Regions from separate parts of the Actinoalloteichus caeruleus genome, predicted to be linked through region 3. Evidence: riboswitches for the same ligand, from Rfam matches in the RefSeq annotation. Region 3 holds a riboswitch; each other region holds the start of a gene.
What was found. A riboswitch is a leader RNA that binds a small molecule or an ion and turns the genes downstream of it on or off. The one in region 3 is predicted to bind S-adenosylmethionine.

Region 1 (5,190 bases), 960 kb from region 3:
AGCGGCTCGGCGCTCGAGGCTCCCCGAACCCCGGTCAGTCGCGGCGCAGGCTCGCCTGGATGCCGTCCAGCAGGCAGCGCAACGTCCACTCGACGTGGTCGTCCAGGTCGTTGTCGGTGGTCGCGCCGACCCACCGGGAGAAGGCCGGGTAGCGGCCACCGGCCGTGACGGACGACAGGTAGGGCCGCACCGAGTCCCGGAGTTCGGCCTCGTCGGCCAGCCCGCTGGACCGGCGCATCCGGGTCTCCTCGGCGAGCTGGAGCGCCGAGCCGATCAGGTGGCCGTCGAGGGCCGCGGTGATGCGGGTGAGTTCCCGTGCCGGGAGGCCGAGGGGTTCCAGCGCCGCCAGCCGGAAGTCCAGGTAGCGCAGGGCGTTCGGGCCGAAGGGTGGCCGCAGGTGCACGAGTTCGCCGAACCAGAGGTGCCGCCGGATCACCGACCAGGCCCGGTGGCAGAGCGGTTCCAGCTCCGACCGCCAGTCGCCGACCGGTTCGTCCGGCACGGGGATCTCCCCGTAGACGGCGTCGATCATCAGGTCGACGAGGCCGTCCTTGCTGCCCACGTACCGGTAGAGCGACATGGGGGTGGACGAGCCCAGCTCGGAGCTGACCCGGCGCATGGTGACGGCGGCGGCGCCCTCGGCGTCCGCGACCGCGACCGCGGCCCGCACGATCGCGGCCCTGCTCAGCGTGGTCGTCGTCCGGCCCGGCGGCTCCGGCAGGGTCCATACGAGCGCTCCGGGCTGTCCGGGTACCGCGTTGCTCAAGGGACACCTCCTTCGCGCGCATCTAACCATTGGTGTACTAAGTACATGTGATGTACGACGTACACGAAACTGAGGTCCTGATCGTGGGCGGCGGTCTGGTCGGGCTGTCCGCCGCCCTCTTCCTCGAGTGGCACGGTGTCCCCGCCGTGCTGGTGGAGAAGCGGGACACCACGTCGCCGCAACCCAAGGCCCGCCGGATCAATCTCCGGACGATGGAACTGTTCCGCCAGGTCGACGCCGAGGCCGACGTGATGGCCGCCGCGGCGGCACTCGCGGACTTCGAGGGGATGGCGGCCGGCCGGACGCTCGTGGAGGCGGAACCGCTCTCCTGGGGGCACGGCGAGGACGACCCGGCACCGGAGATCTCACCGTCCGACTCCTGCCTCTGCGCCCAGGACACCCTGGAACCCGTGCTGCGCGCCCTGGCGACCGAACGCGGGGCCGACCTGCGGTTCGGACACCGCGTGCTGGAGGTGGTGGACGACGGCACCTCCGTCACCTCCACCGTCCGCGACCCCGACGGCCGCGTCGGTGCCATCCGGGCGCGGTACCTCATCGCGGCGGACGGCGCGCACAGCCCGATCAGGGAACGGTTGGGCATCGCCAGGAGCGGGCGAGGGACCCTGGGGAGGTCCACCAACGTCTACTTCGAGGCCGACCTCTCCGCGCAGGTGCGCGGCCGGGAGTTCAACCTGTGCCAGATCGAGCACCCCGAGGTGCCGAGCATGCTGCTCACCGTCGACGGGGTCCGGCGCTGGCTGCTCATGGCCGACCCGGCCCCCGGCCGGGACCACGCGGGTTGGGCGCGGGCGGTGCGCACCGCGACCGGAGTGCCCGACCTGGACGTGCGCATCCTCAGCGCCCTCGACTGGGAACCCGGGATGTTCGTCGCGGACCGCTTCTCGGCCGGGCGGATCTTCCTCGCCGGCGACGCCGCCCACGTCATGCCCCCCTACCTCGCCGCCGGTGCCAACACCGGCATCCAGGACGTCCACAACCTCGCCTGGAAGCTCGCCCGGGTGGTCTCCGGTACGGCTCCCCGATCCCTGTTGGACAGCTACCAGGTCGAGCGCCACTGGTTGGGGTGGCTCACCGCCGACCAGGCCAGCGCGCAGACGGCGAACCTGCGCCAACTGGGCGTGGAGTCAGGGGACGGCACCCCGTCGCACGACCCCGTGGCCCTCCTCATGGGCTACCAGTACCCGGCCGGCGCCTTCGTCCCCGACGGCTCCCTCGCGCCGCTCGACCGGTTGGGGCTCACCGGGCAGCCGGGATCGCGACTCCCGCACCACAGGCTCGGCCCGGACCGGTCGGCCCTGGACCTCGTCGGCAGGGGACTGACCCTGCTCGGCGCCAGCGACACGTGGGAGCGGGCCGCGTCCGCCACGCCCGGGGTCGAGCACCGCCGGGTGGACGACCCGGCCTGGGCCGCGAGCGTGGGCATCACCGGCACCGGAGCGCTGCTGGTGCGCCCCGACCACGTGATCGCCTGGCGCTGCCCGACGGCACCCCGGGACCCCGCCGACACCCTCCCCGACGTGGTGGCCGCGGTTCTCAGCGGTCGGGGCTGACCCCAGCCGGTCGCGACCCGGGTGACCGGCGCGCGGTCGGTCCGCGAGGACCGGCCGCCCGGCGCCCGGCTCCGACCACCGGCCGCCTTCCGCCGAACCCCCGAACCGACCGGCCTCGGCGGGTGGGGGCGGTCGCCCGGTGCCGGCGGGGCATCCGGCCGGCGGAGCACCGGCCGACCAGGAGGCCCACCGCCCCGTCCGTCCCCCTTCGCGGGTGGGGGCACCCCTGCCGGAGGGCGGTGATCACCCTCGGTGCTCGTTAGGCCGGTCGGGCAGTGTGGCACAGATCTACCCCCAACTACTTGCGGGCGGACGTTTCCGTTCGGTTTACTCATCGCGACAGCCCATCCGGAGCGGCCGAGAGACCTGGCTCGTTGACGCCGCAGCAACCACCCGTTCGCGGGCAGGTGCTAACGCCAGGATCGATGGAGCGAGCATGTTGATCGCCACCGCCCTGACCCGACGACGCGTGGTCGACCACGGCCGCCGGACCACGTCCGGCTGTCCACTCATGGGCAGCTGAAGGACGTCACCGGTCCCGCGGAACACCCCTGGTCCTCGTCTTCTTCCTGACCATCCCACCCGTACCGCCGCGCCCTCGCGCGCGGTCGCGTGTGGCTGGCTGCCGTCGTGTGGAGCGAACAATGATCACTGTCGAGAACCTCACCAAGAGCTTCCCCGGTAAGGGCGAGCACGTGCTCGCCCTGGACGGTGTCTCCCTCAGCGTCCCGGCCGGAACGGTCTGCGGCGTCGTCGGCCCGAGCGGCGCCGGCAAGTCCACCCTCGCCCGTTGCGTCGCCCTGCTGGAACGCCCCGACCGGGGATCGATCCGCGTCGAGGGCGTCGACCTGGTGGCCCTGCGCGGCCGTGAGCTGCGGGACGCGCGTCGCCGGATCGGCGTCGTCCCCCAGGGTGACTCCCTGCTGCGGCAGCGCACCGCCGCCGGCAACGTCGCCCTCCCCCTGGAGAGCGCCGGGGTGGCCGCGCCGGCCCGGCGCGCCAGGGTCGCCGAACTGCTCGACCTGGTCGGCCTCACCAACAAGGCCGGCAGCTACCCCGACCAGCTCTCCGGTGGCCAGCGGCAGCGCGTCGCGGTCGCCAGGGCGCTGGCGGCCAGCCCCTCGGTGCTGCTCGCCGACGAACCCACCTCGGCCCTCGACCCGGAGACGACCGGCTCGGTGCTCGCGGTGCTCGACCGGGTGCGCTCCGAGCTCGGGGTGACGGTGCTCGTGGTGACCCACGACATGGCCGTCGTCCGCCGCATCTGCGACGATGTCGCGGTCCTGGAGGGAGGGCGGGTCGTCGAGCACGGCAAGGTGCTGGACCTGCTCACCCAGCCAGGCAGCCGGATCACGGCCTCCCTGCTCCCCGAGGTCGACCAGGCCGGCACCACGCCTCGCGAGATCGGCCAGTACGACGTGGTCGCCGAGGTGGTCCTCGTCGGGTTCGCCGCCGTGGGAGCCCTGCTCCCCGAGGCGGCGCACCGCCACGACGTGGAGCTGGCCATCCTGGGCGGTGGGCTCACCAGGCTCGGTGAGACACCCGTCGCCCGCTTCAAGATCGGAATCAACGGCGAGCGCTCGGAACGGGCGCTGAGCTGGCTCGCGGAACGGGACGCCGTCATCCGCCGCGCGCCACGCGATATCGGAGGACTTGCCGCGTGAGGGAACCCACCCCGTGGGACCGGGTCTTCGACCTGGTGATCAGTGCCACCGGGGACACCGTCTACATGGTCGGCATCGCCACCCTGCTCGCCGCCCTCGGCGGGATCCCCCTCGGCATCGTGCTGCACATGACCTCGCCGACAGGGCTGTCCCCTCGGCGGATCACGCACCGCGTGCTGGGAGTGGTGGTCGACGTCGGCCGCTCGCTCCCGTTCGTGGTGCTCCTGGTGGTGCTCAGCGCGTTCACCAGGGCGCTCGTGCAGACGACCATCGGCCCCACCGCGGTCATCGTGCCGCTCACGGTGGGGGCGGTGCCCTTCGTGGCCCGGCTCGTGGAGTCGGCGTTGCGGGAGGTCAACGTGGCCGTCGTGGAGGCGGCCATCACCACCGGGGCCAGCAGGCTCCGCCTCGTCCGGAGCGTGCTGCTCCGCGAGGCGGGGCCCGCCCTGGTCGCGGCGATCGGAGTCACGGCGGTCACCCTGATCGGCTACTCGGCGATGGCCGGGGTGATCGGCGGTGGCGGGCTCGGTGACCTCGCGATCCGGCACGGCTACCAGCGCAACGACGAGCGGATCCTGCTGGCGTCCGTGCTGGTGCTCGGCGGGCTCGCCTGGCTCACCCAGCTGACCTCGGACTTCATCGCACGCACCATCGACCGTCGACGGTCGGCGCTGCGGGTGTGACACCCGCGCCGCCCCCGCCACCGGGGAGCGGCACACCAGCAAGTACACCCGTGCCGGGGACGACCATGCCCGGGCGCGGCAGACGCGCCTGCCCACGGGCCGGCGCCAGGAGAGAGGAAACCGGGAGTGCGACACCGTTCCCTGACCGCCGTCGCCATCGCGGCCGCCGCCGTCACCACGCTCGCCGCCTGCGGGAACAGCGAGACCGCGTCCGACGGGGGCGGTGACACCGACACCCAGGCCCCGGTCACCGCCGACGGTCCGCTGCGCGTCGGCGCGTCCGTCACCCCGCACGCGGAGATCCTGAACTTCGTCCAGGAGGAGTTGGCCGCCGACGCCGGCCTGGAGATCGAGGTCGTCGAGTTCACCGACTACGTGCAGCCGAACACGGCGCTGCGGGACGGGTCGCTGGAGGCCAACTACTTCCAGACGATCCCCTACCTGGAGCAGTTCACGCTGGACCACGGTGGCGACTACGAGTGGGTCGAGGGCGTGCACATCGAGCC
Region 2 (5,190 bases), 2.8 Mb from region 3:
GACTGGCCGGACGCGGACTCCCTGCCCTCGGATCCCGACCTGGTCGCGGCCATGGACCAGGTCCGGCAGGTGTGCTCCTCGGCCCTGGCCGTGCGGAAGGCGGCGCGGCGCCGGGTTCGTCTCCCGCTCGCCAGGCTGACCGCCGTGGTCGCCGACCCGGGGGCCTTGGCGCCCTTCGCCGACCTCATCAAGGACGAGGTCAACGTGAAGGAGGTCGAGCTCACCGACGACGGCAGCTCGTACGGTTCCTTCGAGCTCGCGGTCAACGCCAGGGTGGCCGGCCCCCGACTGGGCCGGGACGTGCAGAAGGTCATCCGCGCGGCCAAGGCGGGGGAGTGGCACGAGACCGAGGACGGCACGGTGGTCGTCGCCGGTGTGGAGCTGCTGCCGGGCGAGTACGAGCAGCGGCTGGCGAAGAACGTGGACGACGTCGAGTCCCTGCCGGGTAACGCGGGGCTGGTCGCCCTGGACACCGAGGTGACACCGGAACTGGCGGCCGAGGGCGTCGCCCGCGACCTGGTCCGCGTCGTGCAGCAGGCCCGCCGCGACGCGGGTCTCGACGTCTCGGACCGGATCGGGTTGGCGGTCGAGGTGCCGGCGGACCTGGTGGCGGCGGTGACCGCCCACGAGGAGTTCGTGCGGGGCGAGACCCTGGCGGTGTCGCTGTCCACCGCCATCGAGGAGGGTGCGCCCGCGCTCACCGGCACGGTGGGCGAGGGGACCTCCGTGCGGGTCTCCGTGACCAGGGTGTGAGCCCTCGGGCGCCGTCGCCGGTGGGAACGTGTCCCGCCCGGCGGCGCCCGGCGGGACCACCGACGAGGTCCCGGCCGCCGGGCCGGTGACCGACCGGCGCGGCAGTCGGGGCCGTCGTGGCCGTCCCGCTCCCGCCGGGACTGGGCGAACCGGTCGTCCGCCGCGCCATGGGCGCCCCCGCTCGGGCGTGGCGAGCGGTGCGGGTGGGCCGTGGTGGTCGTGCGGGGGGACGGACGGGCCGTCCCGCCCTCCCATGCCGGGAAGGGGAGCCGGTGGGGCGCGGTCCCCGGTGCGGGGCCGTCAGCCGAGGCCCGTCGACGAGGGGTCGCAGGCCCCGGCGGCCGCCTGCCCGGTGTGGTGGCCGCTCCCGTGAGCCGGGACGCGTCTGTCCCAGGGGCGGTCCCCGCCCCTGTTCCCGCACCGCCACCTCGGTGGCACCGGGCCGTCGCGTACCCACTGGTCGACGCGATCCATCAGGTCAGTTCTGGTTGAAACCAGCCCTCCGTCCCGTAGGTGCACGCACCGCGACCGCGCCGGTGATCCACCGACGCCATCCAGCCGTCGGTGTCGCCGTCCGCGCGGATCACCTCAGCTTCCGGTCAGGTCCGCCCCTCGGCCAGGGCCGGCGGGCTCGCGGTCGCCGGAGTCGGGTTCCTGCTGCTGCCCGTGGCGCCCAATCCCTTCTCCTACCCGACCCTGGCGATCGGGCTGGCCCTGTTGGGCGCTGGCGCGGGATCACTGGCCATCGCCTCGGCCATCATCATGTCCGGAACACCCCCGGAGAAGGCCGGCAACGCCGCCGCCATCGAGGAGACCGCCTACGACCTCGGCACCGTGCTCGGCGTCGCCGTGCTCGGCAGTCTGGCCTCAGTGTTCTACCGCGCCCAACTGGAAGTCGGGCTGGGGGAGGCCGATGTCGGGGGTGTTGACGCCGGTCCGGCCGGGGAGCCCCTCGCCGCGGTCCTGGAGCTGTCCTCGGAGTCCGGGGTGCCCGAGGTGGGTGCGGCTGGCGAGGGCGGCGTTCGGCGAGTCGCTGGCGACGGTGACCCTCCTGGCGGTGCCAGTCGTGGCCTGCCTCCTGGTGCCCCGGTCCCTGGACCTGACGAGACAGCGGCACTGATTGGGCGGCTCGCCCGCCGCGGGCCCACCAGCACCCCGACCGCGCTCGGCTCGCGTGTCGGGGCAGGGTGGTCGGTGCGGGCGGCCGGTCGGGACGCCCGGCGGAGGAGGTGGACGGTCGTGTTCCGTTTCGCGGTGCGTGTCAAACCCGGCGCGCGACGAACCGTCGTCGGGGGCAGGTGGGACGGGGTCCTGGGGCCGGCGTTGGTGGTGGCGGTGGCCGCCCCGGCGGTCGAGGGCAAGGCCAATGAGGCGCTCCGCCGCGCGGTGGCGGACGCGTTCGGTGTCCGCCGCCAAGCCGTGCGAGTGGACGCCGGGGAACGCGGTCGGGACAAGTGGCTGGTCGTCGACCTCGACGAGACCGCGGCCGAGGACCGCCTGCGCACCCTGCTGGAGGGCTGATGCCGGCGGCGACCGAGGAGGGGCGGACGACGGTGCCCGGGCGGGTCCAGCGCGGGGGTGGCTGTTCCGGTGGGTGCGGTCGGGCCGGCTCCCAGTGGCTGGGAGGCCCGCTGGACAGGTCGGGCGGCGGCGGTTAGGTTCTGCCGCAGGTCATGAGCGCCAGCGCCAAGCCCCGGCTCGCTGGCCGGCAACCCTCCTCCGCGGTGGGGTGCTCCGGGTGAGGACCAGGCCCGAGCCGTGTGGTGTCGGGCAAGCGCGGGGCCTACCACCGGGTCCCCCCTGGATCCGAGGAGGTCGTGCCATGTCGTCCGCACCCACCACCGCCCGCCCGTCCCGCCTCGCGCCCCCCGCGTCGGCCCTGCCGCCGGTGGTCGGTGCGGACCTGCGGGTCCCGCTGGTGACCGGCGGGGATGTCCCGTACGCGAACCTCGACCACGCGGCGAGCGCCCCCTGCCTCGAGGCGGTGCGGGACGCCGTCGACGCGGTCCTGCCCTGGTACGCGAGCGTCCACCGGGGAGCCGGGTTGCTGTCGCAGGCGTCGACGAGGATCTACGAGAACGCGCGGGCGACGGTGCGCCGGTTCGTCGACGCCCCGCCCGACCACGACGTCGTGTTCACCCGCAACACCACCGACGCGATGAACCTGGTCGCCGCCGTGTTGCCGGTGGGGACCGTGGTGGTCACCTTCGACACCGACCACCACGCGGCGCTGCTGCCCTGGGCCGGCCGCCGGGTGCGCCGCGTCCGCGCGCCGCGTACCCGGGGTGAGGCGGTGGCGGCGCTGGAGGCGGAGCTGTCCGGGCTGGTCGCCGACGGTGACCGGGTCGCCGTGGTGCTCACCGCCGCGTCGAACGTCACAGGTGAACTGTGGCCGGTGGCCGAGTTGGCCGAGGTCAGCCGTCGGCACGGAGCCCTGTCCGTCCTCGACGCCGCGCAGTGGGCGCCCCACCGGCCCGTGTCGGTGTCCGAGCTCGGGGTGGACTTCCTCGCCTTCTCCGGGCACAAGGCCTACGCGCCCTTCGGCTGCGGGGCGCTGACGGGGCCCGCGCGCCTGCTGCGGTCGGCGCCGCCGTACCTGCGGGGTGGAGGAGCGTCGGCCCTGGTGGAGTCCGTGGGAGCTGATCTGCGGGTGACCTGGGCGGCCGGTGTGGAGCGCCAGGAGGCCGGGACGCCGAACGTGGTGGGAGCGCACGCGCTCGCGGTGGCCTGCGAGACGCTGTCGGGGCACTGGCGGGGGGTGGCCGAGCACGAGGACCGGCTGGCGGGAGCACTGCGGGAGGGCGTCGCGGCCGTGCCGGGGGTGCGTCCGCTGCGGCTGTTCGACGATGCCACCCCCTCGGTGGGCGTCGTCAGCTTCGGCGTCGACGGGATCGACCCGGGGTTGCTGGCCGCCGCGCTGTCGGCGGAGTACGGGATCGGGGTGCGGGACGGGGCGTTCTGCGCGCACGTCGCGACCGAGCGCCTGCTGGCCCGGGCGGGGGTCGGTGGGGGACGCGCGGTGCGGGTCAGCGTGGGCCTGGGAGCCACCGAGGAGCACGTCGACCGCCTGCTCGCCGCGCTCCGGGCGGTGGTGGCCTCGGGGCCGGCCTGGTCCTATGCCCAGCGGGACGGGCGCTGGGTGCCAGTCCCGGACCCCCGGCGGTTGCCGGTCGGGCTCCTGGGGGACGGGCCCGCCTGAGCGCGGGTGGCCCCACCGAGCGGCCCGGGGCTGCCCGACCAGCGCCCGCTGGCCGGTGTCGACGCCTGTGACCAGCGTCGATGCCGGTAGGTCACAATGACTGGGTGACCGAGACCGGCCCTGCGGGGTCCAACGCCGACGACGATCCCGCCAACGCCGACGCGGGAGCCGTCGGCGGACCCAGCGGCCCCGCCGTGCCCCCTGGTGGGGGGTCGCCGAGACGACGGGTGGGCCTGCTCGCGGTGGTGGCCGGGGTGGCGTTCGCCCTCGACCTCGTCACCAAGGTCGTGGCCGTCGCCCAGCTGGAGGGGCGGGAGCCGGTGCGGCTGCTCGGTGGCGGTGTGTACCTGGTGCTGCTGCGCAACCCCGGCGCCGCCTTCTCGATGGCGACGGGCATGACGTGGCTGCTGACCCTGGTCGCCGTCGGCGTGGTCGTGGGTATCATCTGGATCGCGCCCCGGTTGCGCTCGGTGGGTTGGGCCCTGGGGTTGGGCCTCATGCTGGGCGGTGCGCTGGGCAACCTCGCGGACCGGATCTTCCGTTCCCCGGCGCCCCTGCACGGCCACGTCGTGGACTTCGTCTCGTTGTTCGCTCCTGACGGCAGCGTGTGGCCGGTGTTCAACGTCGCCGACTCCGCGCTGGTGGGCGGGGTGGCGCTGCTGGTGGTGCTGGCCGTGCTCGGCCGGGACTACGACGGGAGCACCGTCCGGGGGCGCGCCGACCAGGAGAAGACGACCACCGCCGAGGGAGACGACCAGCGATGAGCGACACCCGCACCTTTCCGGTGCCCGACGGACTCGACGGGATGCGGGTCGACGCCGGCCTGGCGAAGCTGCTCGGTCTGTCACGGACGGCCGTGGTCTCGATCGCCGAGTCCGGTGGCGTGGTGATCGACGGTGCTCCCGCGGGCAAGTCGGACCGGCTGGTGGCCGGTTCGTGGATGGAGGTCCAGCTCCCCCAGCCGGAGCGGCCGGTCGTGGCCGCACCCGAGCCGGTGCCGGGCTTGCGGATCCTCCACGAGGACGAGGACGTGGCTGTCGTCGACAAGCCGGTCGGGGTCGCCGTCCACCCGAGCCCGGGCTGGACCGGGCCGACGGTCCTGGCGGGGCTGGCGGCGATGGGGTTGCGGATCGCGACGTCCGGTGCCGCCGAGAGGCAGGGGGTGGTGCACCGGCTCGACGTGGGCACCACCGGGGTGATGGTGGTCGCCAAGAGCGAGACCGCGTACTCGACCCTGA
Region 3 (5,190 bases):
CAGGTAGGGCACCGCCGCCGGCAGCACGATCCACCGCAGCACGCCGAACCGGCCCAGCCGGAACGCCCGCCCGGTGTCCCGGGCCACCGGGTCGGTGTCGCGGACGCCGTAGATCACCGGGATCAGCAGCTGCCAGAAGGCCGCGAAGGCCGCGAGGAACACCTTGCTGGCCGCGCCCGTGCCGATCGCGAGCACGACGAGCGGGATCAGGGCCACCGACGGGATCGGCCGGAGGAACTCCACGATCGGCCGGACCGCCGTGTACAGCAGGGGAACCGTCCCCAGCGCCAGCCCCACCGGCACCGCCAACAACACGGCGATGCCCAGCCCGGCGCCCCAGCCCTGGAGCGTCTGGCCGACCGACACCCAGAACGAGGGGTCGACGACCTGCCCGGCGAGGGCGACGAACATCTCGCTGGCCGGTGGGAAGTAGCGCGTGGGCAGCACTCCGAGCCGCGAGACCAGCTCGGCGAGCAGGAGCACGCCGAGCACCGTCACCGCGGGCAGCGCCGCGCCGGGCAGCCGGGGTCGTCCCGACCGCCCGTCGCGGGTGCCGGGGCCCGCGTGCTCGGGGCGGGTGGTGGTCGTGGGTGGTGTCATCGGCCCGTTTCCGAGGTGTTGGCGCCCGGGGCCACCAGGTCGTCGGCGTTGGGCTGCTCACTGATCAGCCCGTACCGCTCGGTCAGCTCCAGGTAGGTGCGCAGCGAGTCCACGTCCATGCCCGGCTGGAACACCGGGAGCAGCATGTCCTGGGCCTGTTCGGCCGGGATGCCGAGGCTTTCGGTCAGGACCCGCCTCGTCTCGTCCGGGTTGTCGGTGGCGAACTCCTTGGCCCGGTCCATCGCCCGGGAGAACCTCTCGATGACCTCGGTGTTCTCGGCGGCGTACTGCCGGTTCGTCACCAGGTAGCCCAGTTGGGCGTCGGGCGTGGCCTCCACGAAGTTGGACAGCACCGGGCGGGCGCCGTCCTCCTCTGCCAGGCTCAGGTGCGGTTCCAGCTGCCAGATGGCGTCGACCTCGCCGGCGAACAGGGCCGCGTTCATGTCCGGGTAGGGCATCTCGACGAAGTCGAGGCCGGAGACGTCCACACCCCTGTTCTCCAACGCGGCCTTGATCGTCACCTCGCCGATGTTGTTCAGCCCGTTGACCGCGATCGTCGTGCCCGCCAGGTCCGCCGCGTCCTGGATGGGGCTGTCACCGGCCACCAGGATCCGGGAGATGTCCTGGTCCGGGTCGCTCCCCGTCCCGGTGGTGTTGGTGACGGCCTGGAGCGGCAGCCCCTCGCCGGCGGCGACGGCCAGCGACACGGTGTTGGAGTGCCCGAACTGGTAGTCGCCTCGGACGACGCCGGGGATGATCGCCCCGCCGCTGTCCGCCAACGTGATGTCGACGTCCAGGTCCTCCTCCTCGAAGAAGCCCTGTTCCTCGGCGAGGTAGATGGAGGCGGCGTCCGGGGTGGGGATGGTGGCCACCGACAGGGAGGTCGGGCCGTCGCCGTCCCCGGCCGTGTCCCCGCCGCCGCAGGCCGCCGCGAGCAGGGCCGTCGCGAGAACGCCGGCGATACCCAGCCGGGCACGGCCCGAACGGGGGTGGCGCTGTGGTCGCATCGTCATCTGGAACCTCTCGAAGGGCGTCACGCCGGAGGGGCGTGGTGGGTGGTCGGGTGCCCGGGCCGGGGTCAGCGGTCCCGGGACGGCGCCGGCTGGCGGATCGTCAACCGGGTGTGCTCGCCGAAGAGGGCCGGTGGGAGGGTGAGCAGGACGGCGGGGGAGGCCGGGTCGGCTTCGACGGCCCGCCACGCCGCACCGGCCGAGGCCAGCGCCCGCCGAGTCCTGCCGAGGTCGGTGCTGGTCAGCTCGACCGAGGCGAGTCCAACGCTCCGGTGCGCCGAGGCGTCCTCGACGGTGTGGGCCGGTGCCCCCGTCAACCGGGGCAGCGAGTCGGCGTACCAGCGGGCCGGGGCCGAGCCCGGTCCCGGCATGCCGATGGTCAGCTCGCCGACGCCGTGCACCGCGTTGGGGTGCTCGGGTGGTTCGCCGCTGGTGGGTGAGGCTCCGTCCCACCGGATGAGGAACGGGTAGGGGCCGTCCATCCCGACACGCTCGGGGAAGAACAGCTCCCAGGACACCCGCTCACCGCCCGGGGTGGTGCGGCTCATCGACAGCCGGTGCGGCTCCGCGCGCTCCGGGGCGGCCAGCGACCCACCGTCCACGGGGGTGTTGGGGGGCAGCCGCAGCGCGTACCCGACCCAGCCGCCGCCGTCGCGGGACAACGCGCGGACCGTGCTCCGGCCCAGCTCGCTCGCGGAGGCCTCCTCCGGGTCGGTGACGGAGATCAGCTCCAGGTACTGCCCGTCGAGCACGACCAGGGCGTTCTCGGTGCCGTGCCCCGGGTGCCGGCCGCCGGGCCGGGCGTCGAAGCCCAGCGACCGGAGGTACTCGGTGGCCGAGGGCAGGTCGGCGACCGCGAGCACGAGGTGGTCGAGCACCACGGGCCCGGGCAGCGGGGAGGGCAGTCGAAGAGCGAACGGGGTGGCGTTGTCACCGGACATGGTGGGGCTCCAGGGCGGCCGTCGGGGTCAGCTGGGTGCACCATCGCCTCCCGGCGCTGTGACGGCCCGGGAGACGCCACCGACGGGGTCCGTCGGTGGCGGCTCTACCTCAGGGAGCTGCAGACGAGACCGAAGTCCACGTAGATGCGGCCGTAGAGGAGGTCCCCGACCGTCGCGGCGGCGATCGCCCGCGGGTCCGAGTGCTTCATCCGTTCCTCCACTGGCCGGGCGCTTCCGCCCTGGTCCGCACTTGCCACGACTGCTCGGGTGACCTGGTCGCTCACCCGGGGCACCCCACCGCGGCGGAGGGTTGCCGGCCAGCGAGCCGGGGCTTGGCGCTGGCACTCGTGACCACCAACGACACTAGCCACGAGATGCTTGATCCAACAACTTTCTATGACGCCGCTCACGGGTGCCGGCCGCCTTCGGCCGTCCCCTCGAGCGGCGTCGGTCCCGCTCGTCAGGAGCTGGCGCTCGCGGTGTGGTAGAGGCCGCGTCCACTGGCGACAAGCCGCCCTTGGCCGTCGTGCACGCGGGCCTCCGCCACGGCCAAGGTCCTGCCGAAGCGGATCACCTCGCCGACGGCGGTGAGGTCCTCGCCCCGCGACGCCGCCCGGTGGTAGTCCACCCGCATGTCCACGGTCGGGACGCCCCGCCCGAGGCGGGACACCAGCGCCCAGTCGGCCGTGAGGTCGACGATGGTGGCCAGGATGCCGCCGTGCGTGTAGCCGGCGTCCGGGTCGGCGACCCACTCGGGCCGCCAGGCGAAGGCCAACTCGATCCGGTCCTCGCCCACCGACAGCACCCGGAGCCCCAGCCACTCGTGGAACGGGCCCTGCCGGAGCAGGCGTTCCACCTCGGTGGGGTCCGTGGTCGGGCCGGTGCGTCGCGGGTGTTCGGAGGCCGTGTCGGCGCGGTCGGTCATGCGGCTCCTTCCAGGCGGAACGACGGGCGTCCCCGACCTGCGGGGCACCCGAGTTCGGGTCCACCACAGCAGACGGGGCGGGGGGGTGGGTGGCGGCTGTGAGCGACGCCTCCCGGCGGCGCCACCCGCCGTGATCGCGGGACGTCGCCGCGTCACCCGGAGGCGGGCGGGACGCCCGGGCCACTCACGGACCCGTCGGGCGGTGCCCCGGGACAACGCCCCGGGGAGCCCGCCGCATTCCCGTGCCCGTCCCGGGGGGCGGGAACGGTGCCGGCCGCGCCTACCGCCGCCGTTCCTGGGCCGTGGCCGTGCCGAACACCCGGGTGACCGCGGCCTCGCGCAGCCGCTCCAGCCGCGCCGCCTGGTCGAGCGACCGCCGCAGCAGCGCGTCGAGTCGCTCCGTCCCGGGCCCCGCCCCGGCCGGACCCGCGTCCTCGGCCACCGCGCGCAACGTCCGCCACGCGCTCGCCAGGGACGTCACCACCAGCAGCAGACCTTCCAGTTCCACCACCGTGCTCAACGGCGAGCGCCCGCGCAGCTGCCCGTTGAGCTTCAACCGGCCCGCCTTCTCGGCGGCCCACAGCGCCCAGGTCTTGTAGTGCGCGACCTCCGCGCCCAGCAGTCGCATGGCGTCCGCCAACCGAGCGCGGTCCTCCGCCATCTCGTCGGCCAGCCGGTCCAGTTCCGGTCCGTCGGGGGAGGACACCTCGGCCTTCGCCAGCCGCCGGGCCAGCTCCACGGCGGCGGTCGCCCCGGCGAGGTGGTCGTTCAGGTAGATGGCCAGCAGCCTGGACCGCTGGTTTGGCGGTGCCGGCTGATCGCTCCGCTCGGTCATGGTCCCCTCCCGAGGGCCGGTGGCCCTGACGAACACGTGGCACCAGGGGGCTACCCGGTGCCGGTGCGCTCATACCGTCGGTGGCGGGGCAGGGGGTCGCCGAGTCGAGCCCGGGCGGCCGCCGACCACCCTGCGTAGTGAGGTTAGCCTTCCCTCAGCGTTCCCGGTGGATGTTCTCGCGAGCCCCCGGGGCGGACGGGAGGATCGGGTGCGCGGCGCGGAACACCGGCGGACAGGGCCGGGACGGCGGTGACGGTGTCGAGGAACCCGGCGACGCCCCGGAGCCGTGCCCGCCGCTCGTGGTCGCGAGCGGTCGTGATCCCGACCGCCGTGGTGCTCCTCGCCGTGTTGGCCAGCCTCGCCGTCGGGTCGGAGGCGCTCGCCGCCCGCGAGGTGTTCCTGGCGTTGTTCGTCGACGACGGCGGGCGGGCCGGGGTGATCGTCCACGAACTCCGCGTTCCCCGGACCCTGCTCGCCGCGTCGGTCGGCGCCGCCCTGGGGATCGCGGGCGCGTTGATGCAGTCGCTCACCCGCAACCCGCTGGCCGATCCCGGCATCCTCGGCGTCAACGCTGGCGCGGCCGCGGGGGTCGCCGGCGCCGTCGTGCTGCTCGGGCTGCGCGACTACTCCTCCTACGTGTGGTTCGCCTTCCTGGGGGCGGGGGTGACCGCCGTCCTCGTCTACGCCATCGGCACCGCCGGAGCCAGTCCGGTCCGGCTCGCGCTGGCGGGCACCGCGATCGGCGCCGCCCTCACCGCCGCCACCCAGTCCCTGGTCCTGCTGCGGCCCGACGCCTTCGACGAGTTCCGGTTCTGGGCGGTCGGTGACCTCGCCGGCCGGGACCCGGCGGTCGTCCGCACGATGATCCCGTTCCTGCTC
Region 4 (5,190 bases), 3.0 Mb from region 3:
GTCGAGGTAGGCCGCGAGATCCGGCCCCGCCGAATTCGCCAGCACGTGGCGCACCCACGCTCCCCGTTCGTAGGCCACCACGGCGAGGTCCCAGACCGAACCCATCGTCTGCGACCGCACCTCGCGGAAAGTGTGCGCGCTGTCGCGGGTCGAGGAGAACCGGCGCTGCACGAGGGTCGCGCTCCGCTCCCACCAGTGCACCTGCGTCAGGCAGTGCTCCGAGGTCTCGTGCGCCACCACGAACCCGACCCCGTGCACCTCCGAATCGGTCCCGGTCGCCGAGACCACCGAGACGGCCTGCGTGACGGCGGCGTCGATCACCTCACCATCCGGCTGTCTGGACCGGGCTGATATTCCGTAGCACTTGATCCGCCACCCCGCGACCGCCTCGATTCCCAGGAATCGGATTGGTCTGGGCTGATAGGAGTTCTCGCCAGCTGCCGACACGCCTGAAGATTCTCAACTCGTCGACGGTGTCTGTCGACCCGTGAGAACGGTTCGGACGACAGGATCGACGGGAACTCGCCCACCTGCCGCCGCCCCGGCGGCCGCCGGGGCGAGCGCCGCGCGGCCGTTCGGACCCGCCGGTCGCGCGGCCCGAGGGCTCGCCCCACCCGCCGACCACGCGAACCGACTCGTTGCCCGCGCCCTGCCGAGCCGGTGGAACGGACGCGCGTCCGGCGGGAGCGCCCGCTCGGGCCCGCCCCGCGCTTCCGGGCCCGGGCGCCGAGGAGTCGTCCGCCACCCCGCGACGCCGGTGCGCCCCTTCCCGCGCCAGGCGGGCCAGCACCGGGAACCGCCCTCCCCCGAGAAGCGGCGTCGGACAGCCGGGGGCGAACGGGGGCACCAGCGCCCTCGCCGCGTCGATCGTGGACCTCCCGAACCCGAACCACCCACGACCAGGGCGCGCCCGGGACACCCGCGTCCGGGAAGGCCCGCTCGACGGCCCGGGAGTGGGTCGACGACCAGCCGGGGCCGCCCTCGGCCTCACACCCCTCCACCCGCCGCCAGCGCGCCGTTGACCCCCGCACGGGCACCAGGACCACGCCCGGCCGGTCAGCCGCCCGTCGCCAACCGCCAAGCCAGGCTGACCACCATCGCCACCACCACCGTCAGGAAGACCCTCCGGATGAACTCGGAGCCCCGCCGGCTCGCCAGCATCGCGCCGGACACGCTGCCCGCCAGGTTGCAGACCGCCATCACCAGGCCCAGCCCCCACAGCACCTTGCCAGCCGGGATGAAGTAGCAGAGCGCCCCGATGTTCGTCGCGGTGTTGACGAGCTTCGCTGTCGCGGAGGCGTGCAGGAAGGCGTAGCCGACCAGCCCCACCAGCAGGAACACCAGGAAGGAACCCGTGCCGGGTCCGGCGAGACCGTCCCAGAAACCGATGGTCGCGCCGCCAAGGGAAGCCAGCAGGATCTGGTGCCGGCGGCCGAAACGCGGCGCTTCGACGCTGCCCAGCGACGGCCGACGCCAGGTGTAGACGCCGACGACAACCAACGCGACCAGCACCACGGAGTTCAACGCGACCGACGGGAGCAGGTTCGCGAAGGCCGCGCCGCCCACCGCCCCCAGGAACGCCACGACCGCCATGGGCACCGCCGTGCTCCAGTCGATCCTGGTCCGCCTGGCATAGGTCGGGACGGCGGACGCGGTGCCCACCACCGCCGCCACCTTGCTCGTCGCCAGCGAGAAGATCGGTTCCCCTCCCGGCATGACCAGGAGCAGCGCGGGCAACTGGATCAGGCCACCACCGCCCACGATCGCATCCACCGCCCCGGCCGCGAACGCCGCCGCGCAGAGCAGCAGCAGTGCCGCCAGGGACACGTCGGCGAAGCCCGGCCAGTTCAGCGCGCTAGTCACTCGAACGAGCGTACGAGGTGCGTGGCGGTGGTTCCGCGATGCCATCGACCGGCCACCACGGCCACGCCGTCGGGTCGCTGGTACCGTTGTCCGCCGTGCCGTGCGGCATTCCGCCAGGGAGGAAACCCGCCACCGCTCGGACGGTCGAGTCACCACTCGACCTCGCGCCAGGTGGCGGCGCCAACACAGCGCGGCACGAACCACGTCGAGATCAAGGGGTGCCCTCGTGGCGAACATCAAGTCCCAGATGAAGCGGATCCGGACCAACGAGAAGGCCCGGCTGCGGAACAAGGCCGTCCGCTCCTCGGTGAAGACCGCCATCCGCAAGTTCCGCGAGGCCGTGGAGGCCGGCGACAAGGACAAGGCCGTGCAGCTCAGCCGCGAGGCCAACCGCAAGCTCGACAAGGCTGTCAGCAAGGGCGTCATCCACGCCAACCAGGCCGCCAACAAGAAGTCGGCCATCGCGCAGCGCGCCAACTCGCTCTGACCCGCGGACCGCGGTCACGTCCGGTGGGGGCCTCCCGTTCGCGGGGCGGCCCCCACCGTCGTTCCCGCCCCGTCGACGCCCCGGACTCCGTCATCGGACCCGGTCCGCGCCCTGGGGGGCACCCCGGGTAGCTCCTCAGTCGAAACCAGGGCCCGCACGCCCGGCGTCCGGACCGGCACAGGTGACGGGACGAGGAGCTGGTCCCCACCGGTCGGCGCGCACGACGGCCCCGACGAGGGCAGCCGCGGAGCGTGTGCGGGACATGCGCGGAGTGTGCGCTGATCAGCGGGCGCGCTGCCCCGCGCGCTGGGCACGCGCCACCTCGAGCACCGCCCGTTCCAGGGCGTACGACGCGTCGGCCGCCTGCCCCTTCACCTCCCCGTTGAGGGTCGCCACCACCCGCATCGCCCGCACCAGCGAGTCGTCCTCCCAGCCCCGGATCTGGTTGCGCACCTTCTTGACCTTCCACGGCGGCATCCCCAGCTGCCCGGCCAGCCGGAACGGGTCCCCGCCGCCCGCGCCGCGCACCAGCGCGACCGAACGCACCGCGTCCGCCAGGGCGTCGGCGACCAACACGTGGGGAACCCCCAGGCTCAGCGCCCACCGCAACGCCTCCAGCGCCCCGGGGACGTCCCCGACCACCGCGCGCTCCGCCACGGCGAATCCGGTGACCTCGGCCCGGCCGCGGTGGTAGCGCCGCACCGTCGCCTCGTCCAGCGGGCCGTCGTGGTCCGACACCAGCTGCGCGGCCGCCGAGGCGAGCTCCCGCAGGTCCGAACCCACCGCCTCGATGAGCGCGTGCACCCCCGCCGCGTCGATGCGTCCCCCCGCCACCCGCACCTCGTTGCGGACGAAGGCCTCCCGATCGGACGCCTTCGTCACCTTGGGGCACTCGGTCACCTCCGCACCGGCCGAGCGGAGCGTGGCCGGCAACTGCTTCGCCAGCTTCGACCGACCACCACCCGAGTGCACCACGACCAGCACGACGCCCTCGGCTGGCGCACGGCAGTAGGCGGCCACGGCCTCGCAGATCTCCGCCCCCGCCTCCTGCGCGGCCTCGAGCACCACCACCCTCGCCTCGGCGAACAACGACGGGCTGACCAGCTCGGCGAGGTGGGGCGGGGTGAGTTCGGTGGCGCGGAGCCTGGTCAGCTCGGCCATCGGTTCCGCCACGCGCAGCTGGCGCAGGGTCTCCCGGGTGGCCCGTTCCACCAGCAGTTCCTCATCACCGAGGATGAGCTGGAGCGGGGCTGGCGGAGCGGGCTGGGGGGGCACGCCGGGATTCTCCCACGCAGGCCCGGACCGTCGCGCTCCCGCATTCCGGACACCGCTGGCCCCGGCCCACCCCCATGCCCTAGCGTGTGCCGCACAACCGAACAGCGCTCATCCAGAGGGGTAGAGGGATCGGCCCGACGACACCCCGGCAACCAGCGCCAGTTGGACGTGGCCCCACCACGCCGCTGCCGCACTCGGTGCCAAATCCGGCCCGCCCAGCGGGAAAGATGAGGAGAGGCCTCGCCATGACAGTCACTGCTGGCTCGAGCACGACGCCAGGAACCCGCCGCCCGCTCGACCTCGGCCCCGCCGTCGCGTTGGCCTCGAAGGAGAGCGGCCACCAGATCCCCCTCGCCCCCGAGTTCGTCTCCCCGGACGACTTCGCTCCGCTGGAGGTCGTGTACGACTTCGGTCGCGTCCGCCGCGAGGACATCGAGGCCGGGCCCCGCTCGATCTGGCGGTACAAGCGGTTGCTGCCGGTCCCCAGCGACATCGAGACCATCCCCAGCACCGACCCCGGCTGCACCAGGCTGGTGCGTGCCGACAGCCTGGCCAGGGAGCTCGGGGTGCGCCGGTTGTGGGTCAAGGACGACACCGGCAACCCGACGCACTCCTTCAAGGACCGCGTGGTGGCCGTGGCCCTCGCCGCCGCCCGGGAGTTCGGGTTCCGCGTGCTGGCCTGTCCCTCCACCGGCAACCTCGCCAACGCCGTCGCCGCCGCGGCCGCGCGCGCCGGTTGGGACTCGGTCGTGCTGGTCCCCTCCACGCTCGAACGGGCCAAGGTGCTCACCACCGCCGTGTACGACGGCACGCTCATCGCCGTCGACGGCAACTACGACGACGTGAACCGGCTGGCCACCGAACTGGCCGCCGAACACGAGGACTGGGCGTTCGTCAACGTCAACGTGCGCCCCTACTACGGCGAGGGATCCAAGACCCTCGGCTTCGAGGTGGCCGAACAGCTCGGGTGGCGGCTGCCCGAGCAGATCGTCGTCCCGATCGCCTCGGGTTCCCAGCTCACCAAGGTGGACAGGGCCTTCCGGGAGTTCGGTGAACTCGGCCTGGTCGAGCCAACGCCCTACCGGGTCTTCGGCGCCCAGGCCAACGGGTGCTCGCCCGTGGCCTCCGCGTTCAAAGCCGGACTCGACGTCGTCCAACCGGTACGACCGGAGACGATCGCCCGCTCCCTGGCCATCGGCGCACCCGCCGACGGCCCCTACGTCCTCGACACCGTGCGCCGCACCGGCGGGGCGATCGAGGACGTCACCGACCAGGAGATCGTCGAGGGCATCCGACTCCTCGCCCGCACCGAGGGCATCTTCACCGAGACGGCGGGCGGCGTCACCGTCGCCACCGCCAAGAAGCTGATCGAGTCCGGACAACTGGACCCCGACGCCGAAACGGTGCTGCTCATCACCGGCGACGGCCTCAAGACCCTCGACGCGATCAGCGACCACGTCGGGCCGAAGGCCACCGTGCCCCCCACCGCGCAGGCGGTGCACGAGGTGCTGGGACAACCCCGCACCTGACCCCGCCAGGTCCCGCCCCACCCAACCGGGGCGGGA

Region 1: linked by a shared signal. The riboswitch ahead of ACOJVX_RS02760 (methionine ABC transporter ATP-binding protein) and the one ahead of ACOJVX_RS07105 (VOC family protein) in region 3 are both predicted to bind S-adenosylmethionine.
Region 2: linked by a shared signal. The riboswitch ahead of ACOJVX_RS17720 (aminotransferase class V-fold PLP-dependent enzyme) and the one ahead of ACOJVX_RS07105 (VOC family protein) in region 3 are both predicted to bind S-adenosylmethionine.
Region 4: linked by a shared signal. The riboswitch ahead of thrC (threonine synthase) and the one ahead of ACOJVX_RS07105 (VOC family protein) in region 3 are both predicted to bind S-adenosylmethionine.

What each region holds. Positions count from the first base shown of each region.
Region 1 covers NZ_CP186005.1:605,400-610,589, forward strand. The annotation lists gene ACOJVX_RS02750 (TetR/AcrR family transcriptional regulator C-terminal domain-containing protein) at 35-766, opposite strand; gene ACOJVX_RS02755 (FAD-dependent monooxygenase) at 817-2,337, shown strand; SAM riboswitch class I at 2,679-2,769, shown strand; gene ACOJVX_RS02760 (methionine ABC transporter ATP-binding protein) at 2,982-4,001, shown strand; gene ACOJVX_RS02765 (methionine ABC transporter permease) at 3,998-4,684, shown strand; gene ACOJVX_RS02770 (MetQ/NlpA family ABC transporter substrate-binding protein) at 4,811-5,190, shown strand, end outside.
Region 2 covers NZ_CP186005.1:4,401,841-4,407,030, reverse strand. The annotation lists gene ileS (isoleucine--tRNA ligase) at 1-753, shown strand, start outside; partial or broken gene ACOJVX_RS17730 (MFS transporter) at 1,432-1,645, shown strand; gene ACOJVX_RS17725 (DUF167 domain-containing protein) at 1,993-2,274, shown strand; SAM riboswitch class IV at 2,423-2,536, shown strand; gene ACOJVX_RS17720 (aminotransferase class V-fold PLP-dependent enzyme) at 2,576-3,952, shown strand; gene lspA (signal peptidase II) at 4,057-4,716, shown strand; gene ACOJVX_RS17710 (RluA family pseudouridine synthase) at 4,713-5,190, shown strand, end outside.
Region 3 covers NZ_CP186005.1:1,563,600-1,568,789, forward strand. The annotation lists gene ACOJVX_RS07095 (ABC transporter permease) at 1-600, opposite strand, end outside; gene ACOJVX_RS07100 (ABC transporter substrate-binding protein) at 597-1,613, opposite strand; gene ACOJVX_RS07105 (VOC family protein) at 1,679-2,551, opposite strand; SAM riboswitch class IV at 2,793-2,904, opposite strand; gene ACOJVX_RS07110 (PaaI family thioesterase) at 3,012-3,476, opposite strand; gene ACOJVX_RS07115 (hypothetical protein) at 3,757-4,311, opposite strand; gene ACOJVX_RS07120 (FecCD family ABC transporter permease) at 4,627-5,190, shown strand, end outside.
Region 4 covers NZ_CP186005.1:4,743,007-4,748,196, forward strand. The annotation lists gene ACOJVX_RS19245 (hypothetical protein) at 1-321, opposite strand, end outside; gene ACOJVX_RS19250 (sulfite exporter TauE/SafE family protein) at 1,057-1,863, opposite strand; gene rpsT (30S ribosomal protein S20) at 2,090-2,350, shown strand; gene holA (DNA polymerase III subunit delta) at 2,633-3,625, opposite strand; SAM riboswitch class I at 3,731-3,859, shown strand; gene thrC (threonine synthase) at 3,871-5,154, shown strand.